Regions from separate parts of the Telluria sp. AZSoR62 genome, predicted to be linked through region 1. Evidence: predicted binding sites of a transcription regulator. Region 1 holds the regulator's gene; the other holds the start of a gene.
The links. The regulator NrdR, encoded in region 1, represses ribonucleotide reductase genes. The targets are predictions, from matches to a motif close to CACNANATNTNGTG.

Region 1 (7,383 bases):
GCGGGTCATGGTCACCAGGCCCTGGCAATTGGTAGCGATCATCGTGTCCCAGTCTTCCAGCGGCACTTCGTGGGCGGGCAGGGTGTTGAGCGCCAGGCCCGCGTTATTGACGAGCACGTCGATGTCGCGCCAGCCGTCCGGCAGGCCGGCAACCGCGGCATCGATCGAGGCGCGGCTGGTCACGTCCAGGGTGACGGGCAGGGCGGCGTCGCCCAGTTCGGCTGCCAGGCCGGCGATGCGGTCGGTACGGCGGGCCGCCAGGATGGCCTTGTGGCCGTTGGCGACGAACACGCGGGCCATCGCGGCGCCGAAGCCGGCCGAGGCGCCGGTGATGAAGACGATCATGGTGGGTCCTGGGGCGGCGAAGTGGAAGGAAGGGAAAATTGTAGCCGAAATGGCTACAAGCTTGCTGCGGCCCCGTCACTTGTCATCAAGACAGCAGTTTCCTTGCCCTAAGGGGCTCGGATCACATACAATCTGGAGTCATTTACGTCTCACGTAACTGGCGAAACACCGTGCCGCATCCGAATGCGCGAGGCACGGCAAAGGTGGGCACCCACCGGGGAACGTGAGATGTCATCGCCGTTCGCCTGGGCAGCCACCAACTGACCGCGCCGTGTCGCGCGCGGCCTCGCGGCTGCCTTGCGCCCGCCCGGCCGCCCATCCTGCGCTGGCCCGTTGCCTGGTATTTCTCTCGATTGGAGTTTTACATGTTTGCAAAGAATCACACGCTCGCCAATGTCGACCCGGAACTGTGGGATGCCATCCAGAAGGAAAACGTTCGCCAGCAGGACCACATCGAACTGATCGCGTCCGAGAACTACACCTCGCCGGCGGTCATGGAAGCGCAGGGCTCGCAGCTGACCAACAAGTATGCCGAAGGCTATCCAGGCAAGCGCTACTACGGCGGCTGCGAATACGTCGACGTCGCCGAGCAGCTGGCGATCGACCGCCTCAAGCAACTGTTCGGCGCGGAAGCGGCCAACGTGCAGCCGAACTCCGGTTCCCAGGCCAACCAGGGCGTGTTCTTCGCCATGCTCAAGCCTGGCGACACCATCATGGGCATGTCGCTGGCCGAAGGCGGCCACCTGACCCACGGCATGGCCCTGAACATGTCGGGCAAGTGGTTCAACGTCGTTTCCTACGGCCTGACCGAGCAGGAAGACATCGACTACGAGGCCATGGAACGCCTGGCCCGCGAGCACAAGCCGAAGATGATCATCGCGGGCGCCTCGGCCTTCGCGCTGCGCATCGACTTCGAGCGCTTCGCCAAGATCGCCAAGGAAGTCGGCGCCTATTTCATGGTCGACATGGCCCACTACGCCGGCCTGATCGCCGCGGGCGAGTACCCGAACCCGGTGCCGCATGCCGACTTCGTGACCTCGACCACGCACAAGTCGCTGCGCGGCCCGCGCGGCGGCATCATCCTGATGAAGGCCGAGTTCGAGAAGCAGATCAACTCGGCGATCTTCCCCGGCATCCAGGGCGGTCCGCTGATGCACGTCATCGCCGGCAAGGCCGTGGCCTTCAAGGAAGCCTTGACGCCCGAGTTCAAGGAGTACCAGAAGCAGGTCGTCAAGAACGCCGCGGCGCTGGCCAACACCCTGACCGAACGCGGCCTGCGCATCGTGTCGGGCCGTACCGAATCGCACGTGATGCTGGTCGACCTGCGCTCGAAAGGCCTGACCGGCAAGGAAGCCGAAGCGATCCTGGGCCAGGCGCACATGACCTGCAACAAGAACGGCATCCCGAACGACCCGCAGAAGCCTTTCGTCACCTCGGGTATTCGCCTGGGCAGCCCGGCCTTCACCACCCGCGGCTTCAAGGAAGAAGATGCGGTCAAGGTCGGCCACCTGATCGCCGACGTGCTGGACAACCCGCACGACGCGGCGACCATCGAGCGCGTGAAGGCCGAGGTCAAGCAGCTGACCGACAAGTACCCGGTCTACGCCGCGTAAAGCAGCAACCACCCTGGGGCCGGCGCTTGCCGGTCCCGCTAGCACCCCCGGCGCCCATGAAATGTCCGTTCTGCCAGCATGAAGATACCCAGGTCCTCGACACGCGCGTGTCCGAGGAAGGGGACGCCATTCGCCGGCGCCGGCGCTGCGCCAAGTGCGACAAGCGCTTCACCACCTACGAGCGCATCGAGCTGTCGATGCCGATCCTGGTCAAGAAGAACGGCAGCCGTACCGAGTACGCGCCCGCCAAGCTGCGGGGCAGCCTGATGCTGGCCCTGCGCAAGCGTCCGGTGGCCGCCGAAGCCATCGACACGGCGGTGGCCACCATCGAGGAAAAGCTCCTGACCAGCGGCCGCCGCGAAGTCGATACCGGCTATGTGGGCGAGCTGGTGATGCAGGAACTCAAGCGCCTCGACAAGATCGCCTACATCCGCTTCGCTTCGGTCTACAAGAATTTCGAAGACCTGGCCGAGTTCCAGGAAGCGCTGGCCGAAGTCGGCCACCCGCGCAAGTAACACCGCTCATCGGTTCCCCGAAAACGATTGCGCCATCTCACGGCGTGCAGGTGCTCGCCTGATAACTTCGCAGCTCGCAGACGGCAGGGTTTTCTCATCCCTTGCCGGTTTCTCGACGCTGACGAAGGAGGTGGGTGTGCGCTCGCATGGGGCAATGCAAGGATTCACGCTGGTCGAAGTGCTGGCCGCGCTGTTCGTGCTGGCGGTGGGCATCGTCGGCGCCGGCGCCACGCAGCTGACGGCCGAGCGCCTGCGCCAGCACGCGGCGCGCACATCGGAAGCGGCGCAGCTGGCGGCCTCGCTGGCCGCGCGCATGCGGGCCAATGGGCCGGTGGCCGGCCTGCCCGACGCCGGCAACCCCTATCTCGCCTTGCGCTACGACGCCGCCGACGGCGCGCCGCTTGCGCCGCCGGCGTGCTTCGGCAGCACGGCATGCAGCCCCCAGCAACTGGCCGAGTTCGACCTGCACGAGATCCGCCAGGCGGTGCACGCGCACTTTCCCGGCGGACGGGTCGAAGTCTGCCGCGACGGCTCGCCCTGGGATGGCGCGACCAACAGCTTTCGCTGGAGCTGCGACGGCGACCCCGCTGCGCTGCCGGTCGTCAAGCTGGGCTGGCAGGGCACCGACGGCGCGCCCGGCTACGTGACGGTGCTGCAATGAGGGTGTCCACTTGCCGCCAGCGCGGCATGACGATGGCCGAACTGCTGGTGGCCATGACGCTCGGCCTGGTCGTGCTGCTGGCTGCCGGCAGCCTGTTCGTCTGGTCCACCCGCGCCTTTGCCGCGCAGGTGGAAACGGCGGCCATGGACGATGCGGGACGCTATGCGCTCGAGGTCGTGGCGCGCGCGGTGCGGCAGTCCGCCGCCGTCGACTGGGAAACGCACGGCAGCGGCCCGGACGCGGCCGCGCCGGCGGCGCTCGCCGGCCTGGACGCGCGGCGGGTGGCGCAGACCGGTTTCGCCATCGACAACCCGATCGCCACTGCGGTGGTGCATGGCAGCGACGTGCTGGCGGTGCGCTATCCCGGCAGCGGCGCTCCGCCCAGTGGGGACGGCACCACGCTCGACTGCGCGGGCTTTTCCGTGCACCGCAACGAGGAGGGCTGGAGCATCTTCTATGTCGCCCGGAATGCCCAGGGCCAGGCCGAGCTGCGCTGCAAGTACCGGGGCGCGAGCAGCTGGTCGGCCGATGCCGTGGTCGGCGCAGTGGACAGCTTCCAAGTGTTGTACGGGCTCGATCTCGACGCCGACGGCGCGCCCGAGCGCTACCTGCATGCCAGCGCCCTGCATGCGCTCGACGCCGGCCTGGCGCTGGCGGGCGCAACGCCCGCCGAGCGCGACGCCGACCTGCGCCGGCGCACCCACTGGAAGAAGCTGGCCAGCGTGCGGGTGGCCCTGCTGCTGCACGGCGCGCCCAGCCGGCTGGCCAATGCGGGCAGCGCCAGCTACGACCTGTTCGGGCCGCAGTACGGCGACATGGCGGGCGTGCTGGACGCCGGCACCCGCCTGCCGGAAGCAAGCCTGGCCGGGCGCGAGGCGCCGCGCCACCGCAAGGTGTTCGCCACCACCATCGCGCTGCCCGCGCGCGGCGGGTGAGGGCCGCATGCAGGCCACCACGCCGATGCGAGTCCGGCTGAAGCAGCACGGCGCAGCGCTGCTCACCGCCTTGCTGCTGATGCTCGCCATCCTGTTGACGGGGATCGCCTCGGCCCGCAGCGCCCTGCATGGCGCGCTGGCAGCGAGCAACGAACGCGACCGCCTGCTGGCCCTGCATGGCGCCATGGCCGCACTCGCCGACGCCGAGCAGGACATCGAAGGCGGCGCCGACCCGGCTTCCGCGCGCGCCGCTGCACTGGCCAGCGCAGGCGCGGCTGCCTTCAGCGACGGATGCCTCGGCGACGCACCCTACCAGGGGCTGTGCGCCCATGCCGCCAATGCGCACGACATTCACTTTGCGCTGGCCGACGGCGGCGGGCCGGGCATCGTGTTCGGCGCCTTCACCGGCGCCCGGATCCCGTCCGGAACCGGGGCGCTGGCGGCGCGGCCGCCACGCTACCTGATCGAACGCATGCCGTCGGCGCCGGACGCGCTGCTGTACCGGATCACGGCGCTCGGCTTCGGCAGCGCCGGCACGACCCAGGTCGGGGTCCAGGCCTATTATCGCAAGCTGCTGGTGGTGGCTGCGCCGCCCGCGCATCCTGCTGCACCGGGAGAGCCGCCCAACCCTGCCGGGCCGCCGCCACTGGAACCGGAGAGCCCCGAAGCCACGCCACCACCCGCACCCGGCACGCCCGGCGGCCGCGGCATACGCGTGGGCTGGCGCGAGATCGCCAACTGGCACGATGGCGTCGCCGCCGCAGCAACGGAGGCCGAATGAGGCGCACCATGCAGGCGCCACGCTTCTCGACGCGCGGCGGCTTCACCCTGGTCGAGCTGATGGTCGTGCTCGCGATCGTGGCCATCCTGGGCGCGATCGCCTATCCCGGCTACGCGGCGCACCGGGTCAAGGCCCGGCGTGTCCAAGCGCAGCTGGCGCTGGTCGAAGCCATGCAGCGCCAGGAAGCCTACCGCGCCCAGCACCATACCTATGTCGCCTTCTCGGTCGACACCGACGACCCGGACAGCCGCCAGTTCCGCTGGTGGCTCGGTTCGCAGCCGGACACCAGCGCCTACGAGCTCGACGGCCATGCCTGCGAAGGCCGGGACATCAGCCAGTGCATCGAGCTGCGCGCCCAGCCAGGCACGGTCAATGTCGATGCCGGTTTCGACGACCCCGCCTGCGGCACGCTCACCTTCGACAGCACCGGGGCGCAAGGCGCGAGCGGGGACGGCCCGCGCTGCTGGCCATGAGAGCCAATGCACGAGCCGGCAGGGGCGCATGCGCCGGACGAGCAGGCCACGCGGGCGCCACACTCGCCGAACTGGTCGTCGTGCTCGGCATCTCGGCGCTCGTGCTGGCCGCGGCCGGCCCCGACCTGCACGCACTCGTCACGGCCCAGCAGATGCGCGCCGCGTCCAGCGAGCTGCTGGGCGCGATCGCCCATACCCGCGCCCAGGCCATCGCGCGCAACGGGCGGGTCAAGCTGATGCCGCGCGACCCGCTGGGCGCCGACTGGACCCAGGGCTGGACCATCTTCGTCGACCGCGACGGCGACCGCGCGCCCAGCGAAGGCGACGAGATCCTGTCGGTGCACGGGCCGCTGGCCCCGGGCCTGCGGGTCGACTATTCCTTCACCCAGTCAGCGCCGCCCCAATACATCGCCTACAATGGCGCCGGGCGCAGCTGCAGCGATACGAATGCCAATGCTTCCCGGCTCGGTACGCTGTCGCTGTTTCACGGCGAGCATGTGCGCCGTATTAAAATCAACATGCTCGGGCGCGTACGGATGTGCAATCCGGAGCGCGACGAGGGCTGCGAGGGCGCGCAGGCGCCGCAGTAGCGCCAGCAGCAGGCTGCAGCATACAACAGCAGGACATACTTTGGCACAGGACAGCGAGCATATTCTCAACGATACCGATGGCATGGCGCTGGCCCTGGCCTGGGCCGCGAAGGGCATGTACATCACGGCGCCCAACCCGCGGGTCGGCTGCGTGATCGTGCGCGATGGCGTCGTGATCGGGGCCGGCCACACCCAGCCGGCCGGGCAGGCGCATGCCGAGATCCAGGCCATGCGCGACGCTCAGGCGCGCGGCAATGACGTGCGCGGCGCCACCGCCTATGTGACGCTGGAACCGTGCAGCCACTACGGCCGCACGCCGCCCTGCTCGAACGCGCTGGTCGAAGCCGGCCTGGGACGGGTGGTCGCGGCCATGCTCGACCCCAACCCGCTGGTCGCCGGCCGCGGCCTGGCGCAGCTGGAAGCCGCGGGCATCGCGGTGACCTCCGGCGTGCTGGCCGACACCGCCCATGAACTGAACATCGGCTTTTTCTCGCGCATGCGGCGCGGCCTGCCCTGGGTGCGCCTGAAAGTCGCCGCCAGCCTCGATGGCGCCACCGCCTTGGCCAACGGCGAAAGCCAGTGGATCACCGGGCCGCAGGCGCGCGCCGACGGCCACGCATGGCGCGCCAGGGCGCAGGCGATCCTGACCGGCATCGGCACGGTCATGGCGGACGACCCGCAGCTGACCGTGCGCGGCATCGACACGCCCTTGCCGCCGCGCCGCGTGATCGTCGACAGCCGGCTCGAGATCCGGCTCGACGCGCGTATCCTGCAAGGCGAATCGTGCTGGATCGTGGCGGCGAGCGAGGTTCCGGACAAAGCCGCGGCCCTGCGCGCGGCCGGCCACGACGTGATCCTGCTGCCGAACGCCGGCGGCAAGGTCGACCTGCCGGCGCTGATGCGCGAACTGGGCCGGCGCGAGATCAACGAAGTGCATGTCGAAGCAGGGTCCAAGCTGAATGCCTCGATGCTGCGCGAAGGCTGCGTCGACGAGCTGCTGGTCTACCTGGCCCCGAGCCTGGTCGGGCCGGGGCAGGGCATGTTCGCCCTGCAGCCTCTGGCGCGGCTGGGCGACAAGCGGCAACTGCGCTTCCACGAGGTGACGCGGGTCGGCGACGACATCCGCATCCTGGCAAGATTGAATACTACTGAGGAATAAGCCCCATGTTTACTGGAATCGTCGCCGCTGTCGGCAAGATCACTTCCGTTACTCCGCTCGAGGGCGGCTCGTTCGCCGGCGTGCGCCTGGACGTCGACGCCGGCCCGCTGCCGCTCGGCGACGTCGGCCTGGGCGATTCGATCGCGCTCAACGGCGCCTGCATGACCGTGGTGGCCAAGACTGCCGGCAGCTTCAGCGTCGACGTGTCGCGCGAGAGCCTGAGCAAGACCGCCGGCCTGGATGCGACGGGCGAGGTCAACCTGGAAAAGGCGCTGACGCTGGCCGAGCGCCTGGGCGGGCACCTGGTGTCC
Region 2 (7,383 bases), on a different contig from region 1:
ATCGTGGTGATCGTCTCCGAGATGATCGCCGTGAACAACGGCCTGGGCTTTCGCATCCTGGAAGCGCGCGAGTACTTCTGGTCGGACAAGATCATCGCCGGGATGATCACCATCGGCATGCTCGGCCTGGCCATCGACCTGGCCATGAACCGCCTCAACAACTATCTGCTGCGCTGGCACCGCGGCCTGGAGCAGTGACATGAACGCACCTTACTCGCCGCCGCTGCAGGCGCCGCATATCCGTATCGAGGGCGTCGACAAGACCTTCGCCAGCCATGGACGGCTGGTGGAAGCGCTCAAGGACATCTCGCTCGAGATCCCGCGCGGGCAGTTTACCTGCCTGCTGGGGCCCTCCGGCTGCGGCAAGTCCACGCTGCTCAATGCGGTGGCGGGCTTTTCGCTGCCGAGCCGGGGCGCGATCCTGGTCGACAGCGTGCCCGTCGCCGCCCCGGGGCCGGACCGCGGCATGGTGTTCCAGGAATACGCGCTCTTTCCCTGGATGACGGTCGAGGACAACATCGCCTTCGGCCTGCACATCAAGGGCATGTCGAAGACCACCATCGCCAAGCGCGTGGGCGACTTGCTGGGCATGCTTTCCCTGGGCGATTTCCGCCAGCGCTTTCCCAAGGACCTGTCCGGCGGCATGCGCCAGCGGGTGGCGATCGCCCGCGTGCTGGCGCTGGACTCGCCGATCATGCTGATGGACGAGCCCTTCGGCGCGCTGGATGCGCTCACGCGGCGCAACCTGCAGGACGAGCTGCTGCGCATCTGGTCCGAGCTGAAGAAAACCATCCTGTTCGTCACCCACAGCATCGAGGAGGCGATCTACCTGGCCGACCGCATCGTGGTGATGACCTACCGCCCGGGCACCGTCAAGCGCGACCTGATCGTCGACCTGCCGCGCATGCGCGACCCGGCGGCGCCCGAGTTCAACGCCCTCAAGCGCGAGCTGGGCATGCTGGTGATGGAAGAGCAGCAGCGCCACCATTCGGATGAGTTGAGGATGGCGGCGGTGGATTAGCCGGTGGCTGAGTATTGACTTGGGTCCCGGCGCAGGCCGGGACCCAAGTCCGCATGAGCATCACTCGCGCTGGAACAAGCCGTAGCGCCAGAGCATCCCCTCCCGCCCCCGCCATCAATCGATGGTGTATCCTTCCACTATGCAGAACTCCCTCTTTCTCGCCGCGGCCCTGCTGTACGCGGTGTGCGCCCTGCTGCCGTCGCGCCGGGGCGCCGTCATTTCCGGCGTGACCGCCGTCGCCTGGGCGGTGCACGGCGCCGCGCTCGCGCTCGACATCGTCTCGCCCGGTCAACTGCGGGTCGGTTTCGCCATCATGCTCTCCAGCGCGCTGTGGGTGTCGGTGGCCGCCTATTGGCTCGAAAACCGCAATTTCGCGCTGGACGGCATGCGCCGCCTGGTAATGCCCTTCGCCTTTGTCGCGAGCCTGTTGCCGCTGGCCTTCCCGGGCAGCGTGCTGGAAGTGCACGACCAGTCGCCCGCCTTCGGCTGGCACGTGGCGGTGGCGGTGCTGGCCTACAGCACCCTGACCATCGCCGCCTTCCATGCAGTGCTGATGGCGCTGCAGGAAGCGCGGCTGCACACCCGCGGTGGCAACGGCGGCTGGTTCGCCGGCGCGCTCGACCAGTTGCCGGCGCTGCTGACCATGGAAAAGCTGCTGTTCCGCGTGATCTGGATCGGCTTCGTGCTGCTCAGCCTCACGGTATTGTCGGGCGTGGTGTTCTCCGAGCAGCTGTTCGGCCGCGCGCTGCGCTTCGACCACAAGAGCGTGTTCGCGCTGCTGTCCTGGCTGCTGTTTGCTGCCTTGCTCGCGGGACGCCGCTGGCAGGGATGGCGCGGCAAGACCGCGCTGCGCTTCACGCTGGCAGGCTTTGCCACGCTGGCGCTGGCCTATGTGGGCAGCCGCTTCGTGCTGGAAGTCGTCCTGCACAGGGCGGTAGCATGATGCGCATCCTGTTCTGGATTGCCCTGGTCGTGCTGGTCGTGATGGCGGTACGCGCCAAGCTCAAGGCCCCGAGCGTGCAGCGCCAGGCGCCGCAGCGCCGGAAGCCGCCGGAGCCGGTGGCGCAGATCGAAACCATGACCCAATGCGCCCACTGCGGCCTGCATTTCCCGGCCTCCGAAGCGGTGCACGCCGATGGCCTCGACTACTGCTCGCCGGGCCACGTGCGCCTGCCGCCGCAGTAAGCCGGCCGATGCCCTTCCAGCTGCCTTCCGCGCAGGCCTTGTCCCCGCAGCGCCTCTCCCCGGAGGCGCGCGCGACCATGTGGCGCTCGCTCCAGACCTTCAACATCACCCGCATCGTGATCGCGCTGGTGCTGCTGCTCTACCTGGGCGTGAGCATCACCGACAACGGCGTGCGTACCGACATCAACACCGAAGCCTGCGTCTTCTATTTCGTCGCCGCGCTCGCGTTTGCGGCGTTCGGCACCTGGTGGAAGCGCCGCTTCGTGTTGCAGCTGGGCTGCCAGATCGCGACCGACCTGGCCGTCATCTCGATCCTCTACCTGGCCGCCGGCGGCATGCGCAGCGGGCTGGCGATCCTCTACCTGTTCCCGCTGGCCGGCGCGGCCATCCTCGCGCCGCTGCTGCTGGCGCTGTTCGCCGCCTCGATCGCGACCCTGTTCCTGATCGCGGAAAGCACCTGGCAGGTGGTCATGCTGGACCGCCAGGCGCCGCTGATGCAGGCAGGGCTGTACGGCGGGGCTTTCTTTGCCGGCGTGCTGCTGGTGAACCGGCTGGCTGCGCGCCTGATCAAGCAGGAAGAACTGGCCGCCCAGCGCGGCACCGACCTGCGCATCCAGCAGCTGATCAACGGGATCGTCATCGCCGACGTCGGCGACGGCATCCTGGTGGTGGGGGACGACGGCGTGGTCTTCACCGGCAACCCGGCGGCCCGCATCACGCTGGGCTTCGAAGGCGAAGCGGCCGGCTTCCGGCTCGGCGAGGCGCCCGGCCTGGAACCGGTGGCCCAGGCTTTCGCGGCCTGGCTGCGCGCGCCGGTGGAAGGCGCGGCCTTCGTCACCGTCAAGCCCTACCGCGAAGACGCGGGCCTGCTGCGCGGCCGGCGCGACCAGCCGACCCACCTGAAGCTGCGGTTCGCGCGGGTCGACACGGCCGGCGCGGCGGCGGGCCGCAGCGTGGTGTTCATGCAGGACGTCAGCGCCATCGAAAACCAGGCGCAGCAGCTCAAGCTGGCCTCGATGGGACGCCTCACCGCCAGCATCGCGCACGAGGTGCGCAACCCGCTGTCGGCCATCGGCCACGCCACCGCGCTGCTGGCCGAAGACCTGCACGGCCCGGCCGAAGTGCGGCTGCTGAAGATCATCGGCGACAACGTCACTCGGGTGAACCGCATGGTCGAGGACATCCTGCAGCTTTCGCGCAAGGTGCAGCCCAATGGCGAGCCGTTGCAGCTGGCCGCTTTTCTCTCCGAGCTGAAGGCCGAATTCTGCGAAACCCACGGCCTGGCCGGTGATATAGTTTATATCGGCGATCCGGGCGCGAGCGCGGTGCGCTTCGACCCGCTGCACCTGCACGAAGTGCTGCTCAACCTGCTGGGCAACGCGGTGCGCTACGCCAGCAAGGCTCCCGGCAGCATCCGCATCTTCCCGGCGCGCGACGCGGCCGGGCGTACCGAGCTGCACGTGCAGGACGACGGCCCCGGCATCACCCCGGAAGTGCGCGCCCACCTGTTCGAGCCTTTCTACACGACTTCGAGCAAGGGCACGGGCCTGGGCCTGTACCTGGCGCGCGAGCTGTGCCTGAACAACGATGCGAAGCTCGACTACGAATACCGCTTCGACGCCGCGCCCACCGGGGAGCGCAAGGCCACCGGGCGCTTCGTGATCAGCTTCGCCCAGCCGGCCTAGGATGGCCCGGATTCGCGCCGCACTATATATAGAGTGAGAAAACCATGACCGCACCCCGCATCCTCGTGGTCGACGACGAAGCCGACCTGCGCGAACTGCTCGAAATTACCCTGCTCAAGATGGGGCTGGACGTCGACAGCGCGGCAACCCTGCGCCAGGCGCGCGCGCTGCTGGAAGAACACGACTACGCCCTGATCCTGACCGACATGCGCCTGCCCGACGGCCTCGGGCTGGAACTGGTGCGCGAGGTGCACGCATCGATCAAGGCGACCCCGATCGCGGTGATCACCGCCTACGGCAGCGCCGAGAACGCGGTGGTGGCGCTCAAGGCCGGCGCCTTCGACTACATCTCCAAGCCGGTGGCGCTCGATGCGCTGCGCGTGATGGTGCGCTCGGCTCTGCGCCTGCTCGACGCCGCGCCGGCCCAGCCGGACGGCAGCCTGCCGGGCTCGCGCATGATCGGCACCTCCAGCGCGATGCAGTCGCTGCGGGCCCAGATCGGCCGCCTGGCGCGCTCGAACGCACCGATCTCGATCACCGGCGAGTCTGGCAGCGGCAAGGAACTGGCCGCGCGCGAGATCCACGCCCAGAGTTCGCGCGCCGCCAAGCCCTTCGTGGCGGTGAACTGCGGCGCGATTCCCGAAACCCTGATGGAAGCGGAGTTCTTCGGCTACCGCAAGGGCGCCTTCACCGGCGCGGCCGAGGAACGCGACGGCTTCTTCCAGGCCGCCAACGGCGGCACCCTGATGCTCGACGAGGTGGCCGACCTGCCGCTGGCGATGCAGGTCAAGCTGCTGCGCGCGATCCAGGAGCGGCGCGTGCGCAAGATCGGCGCCACCAGCGAAGAACCGGTGGACGTGCGCATCATCAGCGCCACCCACCAGGATCTGGCCCGCTGCGTGGAGCAGGGCCGGTTCAGGCAGGACTTGTTCTACCGGCTGAACGTGATCGAGCTGTCGCTGCCGCCGCTGCGCGAGCGCATCGACGACCTGCCCCCGCTGGTGGACGCGGTGCTGGCGCGCCTGGCCGGGCCGGGGCAGGCGGCGCTGGGCCCGGGCGTGCTCGATGCCCTGCGCGCCTATTCCTTCCCGGGGAATATCCGCGAACTGGAAAACGTGCTGGAACGCGCGCTGGCCTTTGCCAACGACGGCGTGATCGAAGTGGGGGACTTGTCGCTGAAGGCGGCCCGGCCAAGCGAGGCGCCGCGCGAGCCGGTGGCGGCCCCGACGCCGGCCCCTGCGCCTGCGCCAGTTGCCGACATCGCGCCGGAAGCGCCGGTGCCGGCGGCATCCGGCCCGGCCATGCTCGGCCCGAACGGCTTGCCCAGCAACCTGCCCGACTACCTGATCCAGGTGGAGCGCGACATCATCGGCCGCGCGCTGCAGCAGACCCAGTTCAACCGGACCCAGGCCGCGGCGCTGCTGGGGATCAGCGTGCGGCAGCTGCGCTACCAGATGCAGAAGCTGGAGATCTCCGCGCCGGACGATCAGGCTTGATGTCTTCTCCATATGAGGCGGCGCGCATCGCGATGTCATCCTGTTGTCTTTTCGCCAGTGCAAAACGCACAAGAATGATGCGCCCCGCATCAGCCTGATTACGCTTTAAGCAGACTGCCGGAACAAGGTTAGTGCTCACTCACCGCATACTCCCCGCCGTTCTAGCGCTACTTGAATGTCAACCCCGCGCACCAAAAAAAACGCAAAAAATTGCGAAGTTCTTTACTTGCCGTGACCTGGGTCAGGTACTACAATTAGTCTCATATCAACGTCGAACACTAGATGTAGTGGTAGTGAGCCGAAGGAAACTAGTTCACTCCCGACTTGAGGCTTGCTCTGCAAGCGACTGATTCCACAGCGATTTCGTACCCTGCATATCTGGTTGCCAGCACGGCGTTCCGGCTGGCGGGGCGTCGCTTTGCTATGAATTCCGTAGGACTTCGGTCCTGGTAACAACAAATGGCGGCAGGCATCTGCCCACCCTGGAGGCTCAATGCAAACAGCACAAGACATTTCGATCAATCCCCACGTCACCCCAGGCGCGGCGGCCAATGCCACGCCGGCAGAGATCGTCGCGCGCGGCGACTACCGCGTGATCCGCCGCAACGGCGCCGTGGTGGCCTTCGAGCCGCACAAGATCTCGGTCGCGATGACCAAGGCCTTCCTCGCCATCGCAGGCGGGCAGGGCGCAGCGTCGGCCCGCATCCGTGATCTCGTGGAACAGATGACCGGCAATGTTGTTGCTGCATTGGTGCGCCGCCAGCCGAACGGCGGCACCTTCCATATCGAAGACGTGCAGGACCAGGTCGAACTGTCGCTGATGCGCTCGGGCGAGCATGACGTCGCGCGCGAATACGTGCTGTACCGCGCCAAGCGCATGGAAGAGCGCCGCGCCGCCAAGGAAGCCGCCGGCGGTAGCGCCGTGGCCGCGCCGCAGATCCACGTGATCGACGGCGGCCAGCGCCTGCCGCTGGACATGAACGCCGTCTACGGCTTGGTCAATGCCGCCTGCGCAGGCCTGGAAAAGCACGTCGACGCCGACGCGATCGTCGCCGAGACCCTGAAAAACCTGTACGACGGCGTGCCGGTCGAAGAACTGCACAAGTCGGCCATCCTGGCGGCCCGCGCCCTGATGGAAAAAGACCCGGCCTACAGCCAGGTCACCGCGCGCATCCTGCTGCACACGATCCGCAAGGAAGTCTTCGGCCACGAAGTGCCGCAGGCCGGCGCCGCCGCTGAGTACATTACCTACTTCCCGCAGTACATCGCCAAAGGCATCCAGAACGAACTGCTGGACGAAGAACTGGGCAAGTATGACCTGCAGCAGCTGGCGAAAGCCATCGTCGCCGACCGCGACCTGCAGTTCGGCTACATCGGCCTGCAGACCCTGTACGACCGCTACTTCCTGCACGTGCGCGAAACCCGCATCGAAATGCCGCAGGCCTTCTACATGCGCGTCGCGATGGGCCTGGCCCTGCGCGAAGCGGACCGCGAAGCGCGCGCGATCGAGTTCTACAACCTGCTGTCGTCGTTCGACTTCATGAGCTCGACCCCGACCCTGTTCAACTCGGGCACCCGCCGCTCGCAGCTGTCGTCCTGCTACCTGACCACCGTCGGCGACGACCTGGAAGGCATCTACGACGCCATTAAAGAAAATGCGCTGCTGTCGAAGTTCGCCGGCGGCCTGGGCAACGACTGGACCCCGGTCCGCGCACTGGGCTCGCGCATCAAGGGCACCAACGGCAAGTCGCAGGGCGTGGTGCCATTCCTGAAAGTGGTCAACGACACCGCCGTGGCGGTGAACCAGGGCGGCAAGCGCAAGGGCGCGGTCTGCGCCTACCTGGAAACCTGGCACATGGACATCGAGGAATTCCTCGACCTGCGCAAGAACACCGGCGACGACCGCCGCCGCACCCACGACATGAACACGGCCAACTGGATTCCCGACCTGTTCATGAAGCGCGTGATGGAAAAGGGCTACTGGAGCCTGTTCTCG

Region 2: a site for NrdR is predicted at 5,664-5,677, ahead of AC3XQU_RS02225 (ribonucleoside-diphosphate reductase subunit alpha). Genes of this name have one in related genera too.

What each region holds. Positions count from the first base shown of each region.
Region 1 covers NZ_JBYTST010000009.1:58,352-65,734, forward strand. Annotated here, with positions in the region: gene AC3XQU_RS14985 (SDR family oxidoreductase) at 1-345, opposite strand, end outside; ZMP/ZTP riboswitch at 489-603, shown strand; gene glyA (serine hydroxymethyltransferase) at 711-1,958, shown strand; gene nrdR (transcriptional regulator NrdR) at 2,015-2,473, shown strand; gene pilV (type IV pilus modification protein PilV) at 2,628-3,134, shown strand; gene AC3XQU_RS15005 (PilW family protein) at 3,131-4,069, shown strand; gene AC3XQU_RS15010 (pilus assembly PilX family protein) at 4,077-4,850, shown strand; gene AC3XQU_RS15015 (type IV pilin protein) at 4,847-5,323, shown strand; gene AC3XQU_RS15020 (GspH/FimT family pseudopilin) at 5,320-5,913, shown strand; gene ribD (bifunctional diaminohydroxyphosphoribosylaminopyrimidine deaminase/5-amino-6-(5-phosphoribosylamino)uracil reductase RibD) at 5,996-7,072, shown strand; gene AC3XQU_RS15030 (riboflavin synthase) at 7,078-7,383, shown strand, end outside.
Region 2 covers NZ_JBYTST010000001.1:506,568-513,950, reverse strand. Annotated here, with positions in the region: gene AC3XQU_RS02255 (ABC transporter permease) at 1-198, shown strand, start outside; gene AC3XQU_RS02250 (ABC transporter ATP-binding protein) at 200-1,021, shown strand; gene AC3XQU_RS02245 (cytochrome C assembly family protein) at 1,161-1,964, shown strand; gene AC3XQU_RS02240 (PP0621 family protein) at 1,961-2,206, shown strand; gene AC3XQU_RS02235 (sensor histidine kinase) at 2,215-3,891, shown strand; gene AC3XQU_RS02230 (sigma-54-dependent transcriptional regulator) at 3,936-5,387, shown strand; gene AC3XQU_RS02225 (ribonucleoside-diphosphate reductase subunit alpha) at 5,881-7,383, shown strand, end outside.